Regions from separate parts of the Actinomadura graeca genome, predicted to be linked through region 2. Evidence: riboswitches for the same ligand, from Rfam matches in the RefSeq annotation. Region 2 holds a riboswitch; the other holds the start of a gene.
What was found. Region 2 has a riboswitch for S-adenosylmethionine ahead of thrC (threonine synthase). Riboswitches for the same ligand answer to the same signal wherever they lie in the genome.
Positions count from the first base shown of each region.

Region 1 (6,666 bases), 3.6 Mb from region 2:
GCGGACGATTCCGAGCGACCCGGCACCGATTCCCCCCAGGAATCGGAATTCTCCGGCGAAGACGACAGATCTCGGAACGGCGACAAGGACGTCACCGAAGCGGGCCTGAACCAGTCGGCGCCCTCCCCCGATACAAAAGCCGTGAAGGCCACCGGAGGGAAGACGCCGGCCGGCGAAGCGGGCGGGCGGCCGCCGCGCGGGCCCGCCGGACGGGGCAAGGGCGGCGGGGGCGGCAAGAAGCCGCGCAGCCGCAAGGCGCGGTACGCGCGGCGGTTCCTGTTCATCGTGCTCGGGTTCATCGGCTTCTGCATCGCCGCGTTCGGGATCGCCTACCTGTTCACGCCGGTCCCCTCGCCGCAGGAGCAGGCCATCGCGCAGGGCCCCGCGTTCTACTACTCCGACGGCAAGACGCTCATCGCCAAGACGGGCGTCAACCGCGACGCGGTCACCCTCGACAAGATCCCCATGGGCGTCCGGAACGGGGTCATCGCGGCGGAGAACCGCAGCTTCTACCAGGACCCGGGCGTGTCCGTGCAGGGCACCACGCGCGCGTTCTGGTCGACGGTGACCGGGGAACAGCTCCAGGGCGGGTCCACGATCACCCAGCAGATGGTCCGCAACTACTACGGCGGCATCGGCAAGGAGCGGTCCGTCACCCGCAAGCTCAAAGAGATCATGGTCTCCCTGAAGGTCGGCCGGGAGAAGTCCAAGAACTGGATCCTGGAGCAGTACCTCAACACCATCTACTTCGGGCGCGACGCCTACGGGGTGCAGGCCGCGGCCAAGGCGTACTACGGCAAGGACGTCTCGGAACTGACCCCGGCGGAGGGCGCCTACCTCGCCGCGGCGATCCAGCAGCCGAGCAACTTCTCCGACCCCACCGGCGCGCACCGGCCCTACGCCGAGCAGCGGTGGCGCGCGGTCGTCGCCAACATGGTGCGCGACGGCGCGGTCACCCAGGCCGACGCGTCCGCGATGCGGTTCCCCGTCCCGGTGAGGCAGAAGATCACCGACATCCTCAAGGGCCAGAAGGGCTACATGGTCAACGTGGCCAAGAAGGAGCTCGTCGAGCGCCGTGGCTACAGCGAGGACGAGATCAACCGCAGCGGCCTGAAGATCACCACGACGTTCGACAGGCGGCTGATGGACGCGGTGAAGCAGGCCGTCACCGCCAGCACCCCGGACGGGATGAGCAAGCGCATCCGGACCGCGGTCGTGTCGGTCGACCCGTCCACCGGGCAGGTCCTCGCCTTCTACGGCGGGCGCGACTACCTGGACGAGATGGCCAGCAGCGCCTTCTACGACACCGCGCAGGTCGGGTCCGGCTTCAAGCCGATCGCGCTGGCCGCCGCGCTGGACGACGGCAAGAGCCTGATGAGCACCTACGACGGCAGCTCGCCGCAGTACTTCAACAACACCGCGATCAAGAACGACAGCGGCGAGAGCTTCGGGCAGGTGGACCTCGTCACCGCCACCGAGCACTCGGTCAACACCGCCTACGTCAACCTCGGCCAGGACATCGGCACCCGGCGGATCGCCGAGATGGCGGAGAAGATGGGCATACCCGCCGACCAGATGACCCCGGCGCAGCGGGCCGCGCCCACGTTCCCGCTCGGCGTCGTGTCGCTGCACCCCGTCCAGCAGGCCGGGGTCTACGGGACGTTCGCGGCGGAGGGCGTCCACCGGACCCCGTTCGTGGTCAAGGCCGTGACCGACGACAAGGGCGAGGCGCGCACGTTCGCCGAGAAGGGCAACCGGGCGTTCAGCACCCAGGTCGCCCGCGACGCGACGTACGCCATGCAGCGGGTCGTGCAGAGCGGCACCGGACGCGCCGCGCAGCTGCCCGACGGCCGCGACGTCGCGGGCAAGACCGGCACCACCAACGGCGGCCGCGCGATCTGGTTCAACGGCTTCATCCCGCAGATGGCGACGTCCGTCGCGATGTTCCGCACCGACAACAAGCCGCTGAACATCCCCGGATACGGCGCGTACGGAGGCCAGCTCCCCGCGCAGATCTGGAACGCGTACATGGGCGACGCGGTGAACATCAAGGGGTACGAGCACAAGTCCTTCGGCTCGCCGTCGGTGCAGACCGGCGGCTACGACGGGCCGCCGTACGATGGCAGGCCGGGCGGGACGGAGCCTCCGCGCACGTCCCTGCCGCCGCGCGACCCGCCGACCGGGGAGCCCGACGGCCCCGACGACCCCACGCCGCCCAGCAGCGGTCCCACGACCGGCCCGAGCGAGCCCGGCGGCGGTGACGAGCCCGGAGGCGACGGGGACGACGGCGGGACCGGCGGAGGAGGCGGCGGCACCGGCGGAGGAGGCACCGGAGGAGGCGGTCTCCCGACCCGCCCCCGCTCCGAAAGCTGACGCCGGACGGCCCGGCGCGCGGAAACACCTCCGCGCGCCGGGCCGTCCGCGCGCCGGACCCTCCTCCGCACCGGCTCCTCGGCGTGCCGGGCCGTCCGCGTGATCAGTCGCAGGCCCTGCCGATCCGCGCGGGCGTGTCGCTGATCACCGTGTTGAGCTGGGAGGCGTCGCCCGTGCCGACGGCCGTGGCGGCGGCGCGCAGCCGGACCGCCTCCGCCGTCAGCGCCTTCTTCAGGTCGCCGTCGCCGGTCTTCCCGGCGAGCCCGTCCAGGCGTCCCGCCAGCTGCTCGGTCGCCTGCCTCCACTGGCCGGGTTCGGCCGCCGACACGGTCCGCACCTGCGTGACGTACTGCTCGAACGCCTTCCTGGTGTCCGCGCACACCTGGGCCGTGCCGCCACCTCCGCCCAGCACCCCGCACCCTCCCAGCAGGACGGACGCGCCGAGCGCCGCCACACCGCCCGCAAGCGCCCGGGCCACCCCGTACCGCATCGCCCACTCCCTCTCGACTTCCGACGGGCCCTTCTGATCCCCGACAGGCTCCGCATATACTTCCGCACTAGGTCATGAGTGCCAGCGCAAAGCCCCGGCTTGCTGGCCGGCAACCCTTCGTCCGCGATGGGGTGCCCCGGGTGAGGACCTGGCCGGGCGCGACTCCGCGCCCCGGCAAGCGCGGACCCGTCCCCCGGGTCCCTGACCCGGAAAGGTCCTGCATGTCCACGCTCGCCCCCGTCCGTTCCCCGCTCACTGTGACGCACGGTCCCGGGGTCCGGGTTCGCCCGAAGGTCATCGGAGCCGACGCCCTCGTCCCCCTCGCCGACGGACGCCGCGTCCCCTACGCCAACCTCGACTACGCCGCGAGCGCCCCGTGCCTGGAGGCGGTGCACGAGGCCGTCACCCGCGCACTGCCCTACTACAGCAGCGTCCACCGCGGCGCGGGCCACGCTTCGCAGGTGACGACCGACGCCTACGAGGCGGCGCGCGACACCGTCCGCGGTTTCCTCGGCGCGTGGCGGCGCGCGGCGGTCGTCTTCACCCGCAACACCACCGACGCGATGAACCTCCTCGCGCACGCCGTGCCGCGCGGCACGACGGTCGTGGTGTTCGAGACCGAGCACCACGCGTCCCTGCTGCCGTGGCGGCGCGCGGTCCGCCTCCCGGCCCCCGCGACGCCCGCGGAGGCGATCGGGCTCGCCGACCGCGCGCTCGCCGGCTCCCCCGCCGGGCCGCGGCTGCTCGTCGTCACCGCCGCGTCCAACGTCACCGGCGAGCTGTGGCCGGTCCACGAGCTCGCCCGGGTCGCGCACCGGCACGGCGCCCGCATCGCCGTGGACGCCGCGCAGCTCGTCCCGCACCGGCGGCTCGACATGACCGCGCTCGGGCTGGACTACGTCGCGTTCTCCGGCCACAAGCTGTACGCGCCGTTCGGCGCGGGCGTCCTCGCCGGGCGGTCGGACTGGCTGCGCGCCGCCGACCCCTACCTCAAGGGCGGGGGCGCCAGCGCGTCCGTCACCGCGTCCCGCACCCGCTGGGCGCCCGCCGCCGAGCAGCGCCACGAGGCGGGGACCCCCAACGTCCTCGGCGCCATCGCCATCGCCGCCGCCTGCGAGGCCCTCACCCCGCACTGGGACGCGCTCGCCGCGCACGAGGAACGCCTCCTGGTCCGGCTGCGCTCGGGCCTCGCCGCCATCCCCGGTGTGCGCGAGCTCACACTGTGGGGACGCGGCCCCCGCGTCGGCATCGTCTCCTTCACCGTGGACGGCGTGCCCGCCCGCGAGGTCGCCCTGGCCCTGTCGGAACGGCACGGCATCGGCGTCCGCGACGGCAAGTTCTGCGCGCACCCTTTCGTCAGGCACCTGCTGTCGGTGAACGGCACCGAGGCGGGCGGCGGGACCCCGGCGGGCGATGGCACCGCCGTCCGCGCCAGCTTCGGTCTTGGGACGACCAAGGAGCACATCGACCGTCTGCTCGCCGCGCTCGGCCGTCTGGCCAGCGAAGTCGCCGACACGGACGATTGGTCCTCTTCGCCCATGTAGCGTAGGCAGTTCCGCTCCGGCGGGCCGGGGAAAGCAAGACAGGAATCAGGGGGTGCCGACCGTGGCCGACGCCTGGCGACCCACGTCGGACTTGGAGCGCCGACTTCAGGAGAGCGTCCGGACCGGGGACCAGGAGGGCTTCTTCCGCCTCCTCGCCGACAGCGAGCTCGTGGTCCCCGTCCCGCCGGAGCTCGTCGACGGCGTGCTGGCGAACGAGGCCCAGCCCTCCTGGCCCACCCGGGAGGAGGACGGCCGCGTCCACGTGCTGGCCTACACCTCGGCCTCGGCGATGCGCGCCTGCCTCGGGCCGTCGTACCGGCACTACCTCACGCTCCGTTTCACGGCCCTGGCCGAGAGCTGGCCCGACGCGCGCTGGTGGCTCGCCGTCGACGCCACCGGCCAGGACGCGCCGGGCCATGGCACCGCCGGGCCCCTGCCGATCGAGGCGCGCCTGCCCGCCTGGTTCGTCCGCCAGGTCGCCGAGGGCGACGTCCGCCCGCCCCGCGCCGGACGCCCCGAGCTCATGCCCCCACCCGCACCCGCGGCCGACGCGCCCGCGCCCGACGCGCCCGACGCGCCCGCGGCCGACGCGCCCGGGGCGCACGCCGAGGCGGCCGAGCGGGTGCGGCAGGACGTCGCGCGGCACGCGGCCCACGATCCGCGGACCGTCATTCCATCCCAGGACGTCCCTCCTGCACAGGACCCGTCGAGAACGCGGACCGATCACCTCGCCCAGGAGGTTCCCGCTGCGGACGGCGGCGCCGCCGGGCTGGGCGGCCCCGCGTCCACGAGCGGCGCGTTCCCCCACCTCGCGGCCCCCGCCCAGGACGAGCGCGTGGCCCAGGACACCCCAGGGCCGTCCGGTCACGTCCCGCAGGTCGGCACGCCCCCGCAGGAGAGGCCGCCCGCAGAGGACGTACCCGAGGCGCCATCCGTGGCCGAGCCCGCGCAGAGCGGGACGGCGGCGACCACCGGCCCGCCCCCGAGCGGGCCGTCCGCCCAGAGCGGGCCCGTGCCGCAGGACGCGCTGACGACGCGGGCCGACCTTCCGTCCGGCGACTACACGGTCCCCGCAGGCCCGGCGACGCAGCCCGACCGGCCCGTGCAGCCCGTGCGGCCTGAGCAGGCCGCACGCCCCGAACAAGCAGTGCACCCCGAACAAGCAGTGCACCCCGAACCGGCGGTGCACGCCGACCCGGCCGGGCCGGCGGCGGCGCCCGAGCCGGACGACTCCGGCTGGGAGGAGTTGCAGGCGCAGCACCGGGAGCTGGCGCGGGAGGAGCCCCGCCCGGCGTTCCAGCCGGCCAACGAGGTCGAGCGGGAACTGCTGCGCGCGGCGGCGAACAACGACCACGACCTGTTCCTGCAGACCATGGCCGGCGCCGAGGTGCTGCTGCCCACGCCCGAGGACATGGACTACACGCTGCGTCCTGGCCGCAGCGGGTTCCCCTGGCAGACGCGGGAGGTGGACGGCGCGACGGTCGTGCCGGTGTTCACCTCGGCGGAGCGGCTGGTCGAGGCGGCCGGGGCGGGGACCGAGTACATCAAGCTCCCGTTCACGGTGGCGCTGCGGTACTGGCCCGACCCCGAGTGGGTCCTGGCGATCAACTCGGGCTCCCCGGCGGGCGGGACGATCCTGGCCCAGCAGCTGCCGGGGCTCGCCCGGTGGGCGGACCAGCGCGCCGCGCAGCGGATGACGGAAGGGTTCGAACCGCAGAACGACGTGGAGCAGCGGCTCTTCGACGCGGCGCTGCGGCGCGACACCGACACCTTCTTCAAGGTGCTGCTCGGCGCGCAGGTGCTCGTCCCCGCCGAGCAGGAGACGCCCTGGGGCATCGCCCCGGACGACGCGGACTTCCCGTGGCGGCCGGTGGCCGTCCACGGCGAGGTGTGCATCCAGCTGTTCACGTCGCTGAAGTGGATGAACGAGGCGATCGGGTCGTCGCGGTTCGTCATGCCGAGCCTGCTGGAGATGGTGTCGGCGTGGCCGGACGCGAACTGGACGCTGGTCCTCAATCCCGGCACGCCGATCGACGCGGCCATGCCGGGCGCGCAGGTGCGGGCGCTGAGCGGGCCGTCCAAGGGCATGCCCGAGGACGTACCGGAGCCCGCGGCGGCGGCACCGGCCGTGGCGGAGACGCCCCCGCCTGCGGTGGCGGAGGTCCCGGCACCGGACGCCGCTCCCCGGCCCGCCGTTCCCCAGCCCGCCGCCCAGATCCCCGCGCCCGGCCAGGTCCCCGCGTCCGCCGCGGTGCCGCC
Region 1 is NZ_CP059572.1:2,407,635-2,414,300, forward strand. It holds gene AGRA3207_RS10865 (transglycosylase domain-containing protein) at 1-2,373, shown strand, start outside; gene AGRA3207_RS10870 (hypothetical protein) at 2,477-2,863, opposite strand; SAM riboswitch class IV at 2,934-3,050, shown strand; gene AGRA3207_RS10875 (aminotransferase class V-fold PLP-dependent enzyme) at 3,085-4,407, shown strand; gene AGRA3207_RS10880 (SseB family protein) at 4,460-6,666, shown strand, end outside.
Region 1: linked by a shared signal. The riboswitch ahead of AGRA3207_RS10875 (aminotransferase class V-fold PLP-dependent enzyme) and the one ahead of thrC (threonine synthase) in region 2 are both predicted to bind S-adenosylmethionine.

Region 2 (6,666 bases):
CCGTCATACCGCGGCGGCGCTTACTCACCAGCCATAGAGTCCAGTCCCAAAAGTGAGCGTTTATGGCCGCGAGGGTGTCGGGGCCGACGCGCCAGGGCGGGTTCGAGCGACGGGGGACGTCCGGGAAGAGCAGGTCGACCTTGGTGGGGCCGGAGAAGATCAGCAGGTAGCTCGCGACCTCTCCGAGCGGGTCCCACTGGGCGGCCAGGGGGTTCCGCGGGCGGGCGAGTTCCGGCAGGTCGGAGGCCACGTGGGCGAAGTCGTCGACGTAGACGTGGAAGTCCCAGTCCGAGAGTTCGGTGGCGGTTCCGCGCGCCCGGGAGCCGGCGAGCTCGACCTGGCGCACCGCGGGGTGCGCCAGGACCGAGCCGGCCATGAAGTTCGCAATGCCCATGATGAGGCTTTACCCGAAAAGCCCCGGTGGGCGTCAGCCTCCCGCGACGGCGGGGATGATCGACACCTGGGCGCCGTCGGGGGTGGCGGTGTCCAGGCCGTCGACGAAGCGGACGTCCTCGTCCCCCACGTAGACGTTGACGAACCGGCGGATCTTGCCCGCGTCGTCGAGGATGCGGCCGGAGATGCCCGTGTAGCTGGACTCCAGGTCGGCGACGACCGCGCGGAGAGTGGCGCCCTCGGCCTTCACCTCCGCCTCGCCGCCGGTGTAGGTCCGCAGGATGGTCGGGATGCGGACGGACACGCTGCTCATGTGGTTGCTCCTTCGTTGTCAGGCGAGGCCGGCGGCGCGGAACGCCTCCAGGGACGGGGCGATGTTCGCGGACGGGGCGACGACGGGCGCCACCGCGTCCAGGGTCTTCAGCCCGTCCCCGGAGTTGATGATCACGGTCTCGGCGGACGGGTCGAGCGCCCCGGAGGCGACCAGCTTGCGCAGGGTCGCGACCGTGACGCCGCCGGCGGTCTCGCCGAACACCCCCTCGGTGCGGGCGAGGAGCCGGATCCCCTCGACGACCTGCTCGTCGGTGACGTCCTCGACCGTACCGCCGGTGCGGCGCACCACGTCCAGGACGTAGGGGCCGTCGGCGGGGTTGCCGATCGCGAGGGACTTGGCGATCGTGTCCGGCTTGACCGGGCGGACGACGTCGTGCCCGGCCTTGAACGCCGCGGCCACCGGGGCGCAGCCCGTGGCCTGCGCGCCGAACACGCGGTACGGCCTGTCCTCGACCAGGCCCAGCTTGATCAGCTCGCCGAACGCCTTGTCGATCTTCGTGAGCTGGGAGCCGGAGGCGACCGGGACCACGATCTGGTCGGGCAGCCGCCAGCCGAGCTGCTCGGCGATCTCGTAGCCGAGCGTCTTGGAGCCCTCGGCGTAGTAGGGCCGGACGTTGACGTTGACGAACGCCCAGTCCTCCTGCTCGCCCGCGATCTCGGACGCGAGCCGGTTGACGTCGTCGTAGTTGCCGTCCACCGTGACGAACGTCCCGCCGTAGACCGCCGTCGTGATGATCTTCTGGGACTCCAGGTCGGACGGGACGAACACCGCGCTGCGGATCCCGGCGCGGGACGCGGCGGCGGCCACGGCGTTGGCGAGGTTCCCGGTGGACGGGCAGGCCAGCACCTTGAAGCCCAGCTCGCGGGCGGCGGCGAGCGCGACGGCGACGACGCGGTCCTTGAAGGAGTGGGTCGGGTTGCCGCTGTCGTCCTTCACCCACAGGCTCTGGAGGCCCAGGGCCTCGGCGAGGTTGTCGGCGCGGACGAGGCGGGTGAGGCCGGGCTCGGTGTTCGGGGTGTCCACGACACCGGCGGGGACGGGCAGCAGCCCGCGGTAGCGCCAGATGTTGCGGGGCCCGGACTCGATGTCCGCGCGGGTGATCCCGCCGAAGTCGTAGGCGATCTCCAGCGGGCCGAAACACTCCTCGCACGCGTAGTGCGGGCCGAGATCGCGTGTGGTGCCGCATTCGCGGCAGACGAGGGCGGTAGCGGGTCCGAGATCGACGGCAGGCGTGAGTGCCATGTGGGCGAGGCCTTTCTCCCCATCTTCCCTGCGCCACCTTGGTCGCAGGCCGGAGTTGGCACCATCTCCCGGCCGGCCTCGCAGGATCGCGAGCGCGCACTAGCCGGGTGGTTGCCGGGGCTTCGCAGGGCCGGTCCCTCCACCCCTCTGGATGAGCGGTATTCAGTTGTCGGCGAGGACGGTGCCCCCGCTTGAGCGCTATCGGCTCGTATGCGAACTTTACATGATCCGACCCGATGCCAGACAGGTGGGCGGCCCGATCCAGACGTTACCCTGGTGCGTCCTTGATCACGCCGGCTCCTCCGTCACCCTGGGGTTCGGCGGCCACGCCCGCGGGGTCGCCCGGGGGGCCCGCGTCCCGGGCGCGGTCCTCGGACGGGCTCTGGGTGGGGTCGAGGAAGACGTGGCGGACGATCGGGACCCGCTCGCGGAGCCGCCGGTCGATCGCGCCCGCGACGTCCTCGGCCTCGTCGGCGCTGATGTCGTCCGAGAAGTGGACCTTGGCGGCGACGAGCAGCTCCTCGGGGCCGAAGTGCATGGTGAGGAGCTCGTCCACACCGGTGACGCCGGGCGCGCCGACGATCTCGGCGCGGATCACGCGCAGGTCGGCGGGGTCGGCGGCCCGGCCGATGAGCAGGCCCATGCTGTCGCGGCCGAGGACGAACGCGACGACGACGAGCAGCAGCCCGATGAGGACGGAGGCGAGCCCGTCCCAGAACGCGGACCCGGTGATCTCCCGGAGGGTGAGCCCGGCCGCGGCGAACGCGAGGCCGATCATGGCCGCGGAGTCCTCGAACAGCGCGGCCTTGAACGTGACGTCGGGCGTCCGGCGGACGTGCTCGACGAGGTCGCGGCCGTTGTCGCGGGTCTCGCGGCGCGCCTGCGTGTATGCCCGCACCCAGGACGCGCCCTCCAGCACGGCGGCGAGGGCCAGGACGGCGTAGGCCAGCCACACCTTTGTCCCCTCGCCGCCATGGCCGGTCATCGTGAGGATGCCCTCGAAGATGGAGAACCCGGCGCCCGCGACGAAGATCCCGAACGCGGCGAGCAGTGACCAGAAATAGCGCTCGTTGCCGTATCCGAACGGGTGGCGCCGGTCGGGAGGGCGGGCGCTGCGCTGCAGGGACGCGAACAGAAAGCCCTGGTTGAGGGTGTCGGCCACGGAGTGGGCGCTCTCGGCGAGCATCGCGCTCGACCCGGCGAGCACCCCGGCGACCAGTTTCGTGACCGCGAGGATGAGGTTCGCCGCACCGGCGACAAGGACGGTCTTGCGCGTCTCGGACCTGCTCATCCCGATCGGTTACCCAGGGCGGATCACCCTAATCCGGTAGATCGGGGACGTCCCCGTTTACGGTCGTCCTATCCCGCGGGCCACTTTGAAGCCGTCCGGCCCCAGCTGAGACCCTGCCGGTATGAGCCAAGTGCTGGTGGCGTCGAACCGGGGCCCGGTGTCGTTCTCGCTCTCGGAGAACGGGTCGCTGACCATGCGGCGCGGGGGCGGCGGGCTGGTGTCGGGTCTCGCCGGTGTCACGGGCGCGCTCCGGGATCCGGGGCCGCCGCGCTTCGCCGAACGGCCCGGCGCGGCGTCGCGTCCTCCCGGCGGGGCCCACGCGGCGGGCCCCTCGCCGGAGACGTCGGTGCCGCCCGAGGTGCTGTGGGTGTGCGCGGCCCTCGGCGAGGCCGACCGCGCCGCGGCGCGCCAGGCCCCGGACGGGCGGCTCGACCGGGCGGGCCACGACACCGGCGGCGCGGCCGTCCGGATGCTGGACATTCCGGCCGCCACCTTCCACCGCGCGTACAACGCCGTCGCCAACTCGACGCTGTGGTTCGTGCACCACCTGCTGTACGACACCCCGCGCAGCCCTCATTTCGATGGACGCGCGCGCCGGGACTGGCAGTCGTACGAGGCGTACAACGCGGCCTTCGCGGACGCCCTGGCCCGCGACGCCGCGCCCGGCGCGAAGGCGGCGATCCAGGACTACCACCTGTCGCTCACGCCGCGTATGCTCCGCGACCGCCGCCCGGACCTGAGGATCGCGCATTTCTCGCACACGCCGTGGGCGCCGCCGGAGTACTACGGCCTCCTCCCGGACGACATCGGCGAGCGGATCCTGCACGGCGTCCTCGGCGCCGACCACGCCGGATTCCTCACCGACCGGTGGGCGGAGGCGTTCCTCGACTGCTGCGCGCGGTTCCTGCCGGGCGCGCGCGTCGACCGGACGGCGCGGACGGTCGCCCTCGCCGGGCACGTGACGCGCATCGGCGTCCACGGCCTCGGCGTCGACGCGTGGGCGCTGCGCCGGCGCGCCGCCGAACAGGATGTCGCCGAGCGGGCGCGCGCGCTGCGCGAGCAGGTGGGCGACCGGCAGCTCATCGTGCGCGTCGACCGTACGGAACTGTCGAAGAACATCGTGCGGGGCCTGGCCGCATACCGGGAGCTGCTCGCCAACCACCCCGAGTGGCGCGGACGCGTCGTGCACCTGGCGTTCGCCTACCCGTCGCGTTACGACCTGCCCGAGTACCGCGAGTACACGGCGGCGGTGCAGCGGACGGCGAAACAGATCGCCGACGAGTTCGGCACGCCGACCTGGGATCCGCTGGTCCTCCAGGTCAACGACGACTATCCGCGTTCCCTCGCCGCGTACCGGCTCGCCGACGTGCTGCTGGTCAACCCGATCCGGGACGGCATGAACCTGGTCGCCAAGGAGGGTCCCGTCCTGGCGGAGCGCGGATGCGTGCTCGTGCTCTCCCGCGAGGCGGGGGCCGCGGCCGAGCTGTCCGACGACGCCCTCATGGTCAATCCCTACGACGTGTCACAGACGTCGGAGGCGTTGCACCGGGCCCTCCTCATGCCCCGCGCGCAGCGCGCGGAACGCTGCGCGCGCCTGGCCGCCGCAGCGACCGCGCTCCCCCCGCAACGCTGGTTCGCCGACCAGCTGAGCGCCCTCGACTAGCAGCTCCCCGAATCACAGCCCCTCGCCTAGCGACCCTCTCTCTCGCCCAACAGCCCCCTCGGCTGACCCGCTCCGGCGCGCCCCTCAGGAGGCGGAGGGCTCCGGGACGGATGTTTCGAGGATCAGAAGCGATTCGACCGGTCCCGGTTCGTGGTGGCGCTGCCAGCGTTCGCGCAGGTCGGCCTTGCGCTGAGCCACACGGCGGTGGGCGCTCGTCCTGCCGAAGCGGGCGAGCTGCGCCGCGGGCGGGCGGGGCAGGCCGCTCGGCTCGTAGCCGTATTCGGCCAGCCGCCCGCCGAACGCGGCCTCGGCGAGGCTGATCTCCCAAGGGTCGAGGCGCTGCGCCCACGCGCCTACACGGCTGGACGTGATGGGGCCGTCCGCCGTCCGTGCGTGGTCTCCCGCCGTCCGTGCGTGGTCTCCTGCGGGCCGTGCGTGGTCTCCTGCGGGCCGTGCGTGGTCTCCTGCGGGCCGTACGCGGTCGTCCAAAACCCGTCGGTGGTCGTCCGCCCGGTCCGGGACGGTCTGCCCGGCGAGATCCTCGGGCCGCGTCATCGCCGGGTCGAACTCCTCGCCGAGGAACCCGCAGAGGCGGATCAGTTCATCGGCCGGGTCTGCGACGAGCCGCTCGTACTGGATCTCGTAGTAGGCGTCGTAGTCCAGACGCGCCGCGAGCCGCCGCCCGGTGTCGATGGCCTCGCGCCACGCCGCGATCGCGTGGTGGACGTCCTGCCGGTACCAGGGCGCCTCCTCCAGGGACGCGACGCAGTCCCGCCCGTCGCGGATGAGGTGGACGAACTGCGCGTCGGGGAACATCCGCAGCAGCGGCCCGACATGCCGCGAGTAGCTCGGCCGCGCGTCCCCCCAGCGCGGCTTGCCGTGCCGGCGCGCGTGGGCACGGAAGACGAGGGCGAGCGCCGACCCGAGGGTCGGCGGCCCGGCGACGATCTCCTCGATGACCTCGGCGGGGTCGAGGCCGAGCGTCCGGAACCGGGTCTCCCGCCGCCCGATGATCCACTCCGCCAGCGCATGTCTGTTCTCCCTGACGCGCAGGTCACCGAACTCGCACCTGGCCGTGTAGGCGGGCAGGAGGAACCTGGTGTCGGCGGGCATCGCGATGCGGTGGTGCGCGTCCAGCATCAGCCGCAGCAGGGCCATCCCGGATCGGGGGCAGCCGAGGACGAAGATGGGACGGTCGGGACGGGCACCGAGCTGGCCTGGAGACATGCACGGCATCGTGGCGGACGCGCGCGTGCCCGGGACGGCCTCTTGGAGCATGGTTGCCGAGCGATGACCGACCTCTGACCGCCCGCCACCGGATGATCTACCCCGCATGGACGGGGCGCGGCGGCGGGCCGGGCGGCGGACGGAGGAAAGGGGGGTGCGGATCGGAGGAAGGGGGGACGGGACCGGATCAGGTGTAGGAGTCGCCCAGGGTCTGGCGGACCTGCTTGCGCGCCTCGTGGATGCGGGACTTCACCGTGCCGAGGGGGAGCTTGAGCTGCTCTGCGATCTCGGCGTACTCCAGCTGGGAGACGTCGCGCAGGACGAGGGCCTGGATGAGGTCCGGCTTGCGGGCCTCCAGGTCCTCCATGGCGTCCAGGATGTCGACGCGCGAGCCGGCGATGACGCTGGTGCGGCGCGGGTCGGGACGCTGCTGCGGAAGCTCGCCGGCCTGTTCGACGGACCGGCGCTTCAGCGAACGGTAGGTCGAGCGCGCGGAGTTGGCGACGACGACGTGCA
Region 2 is NZ_CP059572.1:6,052,348-6,059,013, reverse strand. It holds gene AGRA3207_RS26905 (nucleotidyltransferase domain-containing protein) at 1-394, opposite strand, end outside; gene AGRA3207_RS26900 (MoaD/ThiS family protein) at 428-706, opposite strand; gene thrC (threonine synthase) at 725-1,969, opposite strand; SAM riboswitch class I at 1,986-2,127, opposite strand; gene AGRA3207_RS26890 (cation diffusion facilitator family transporter) at 2,238-3,260, opposite strand; gene AGRA3207_RS26885 (alpha,alpha-trehalose-phosphate synthase (UDP-forming)) at 3,382-4,923, shown strand; gene AGRA3207_RS26880 (sulfotransferase family protein) at 5,008-6,150, opposite strand; gene AGRA3207_RS26875 (RNA polymerase sigma factor) at 6,338-6,666, opposite strand, start outside.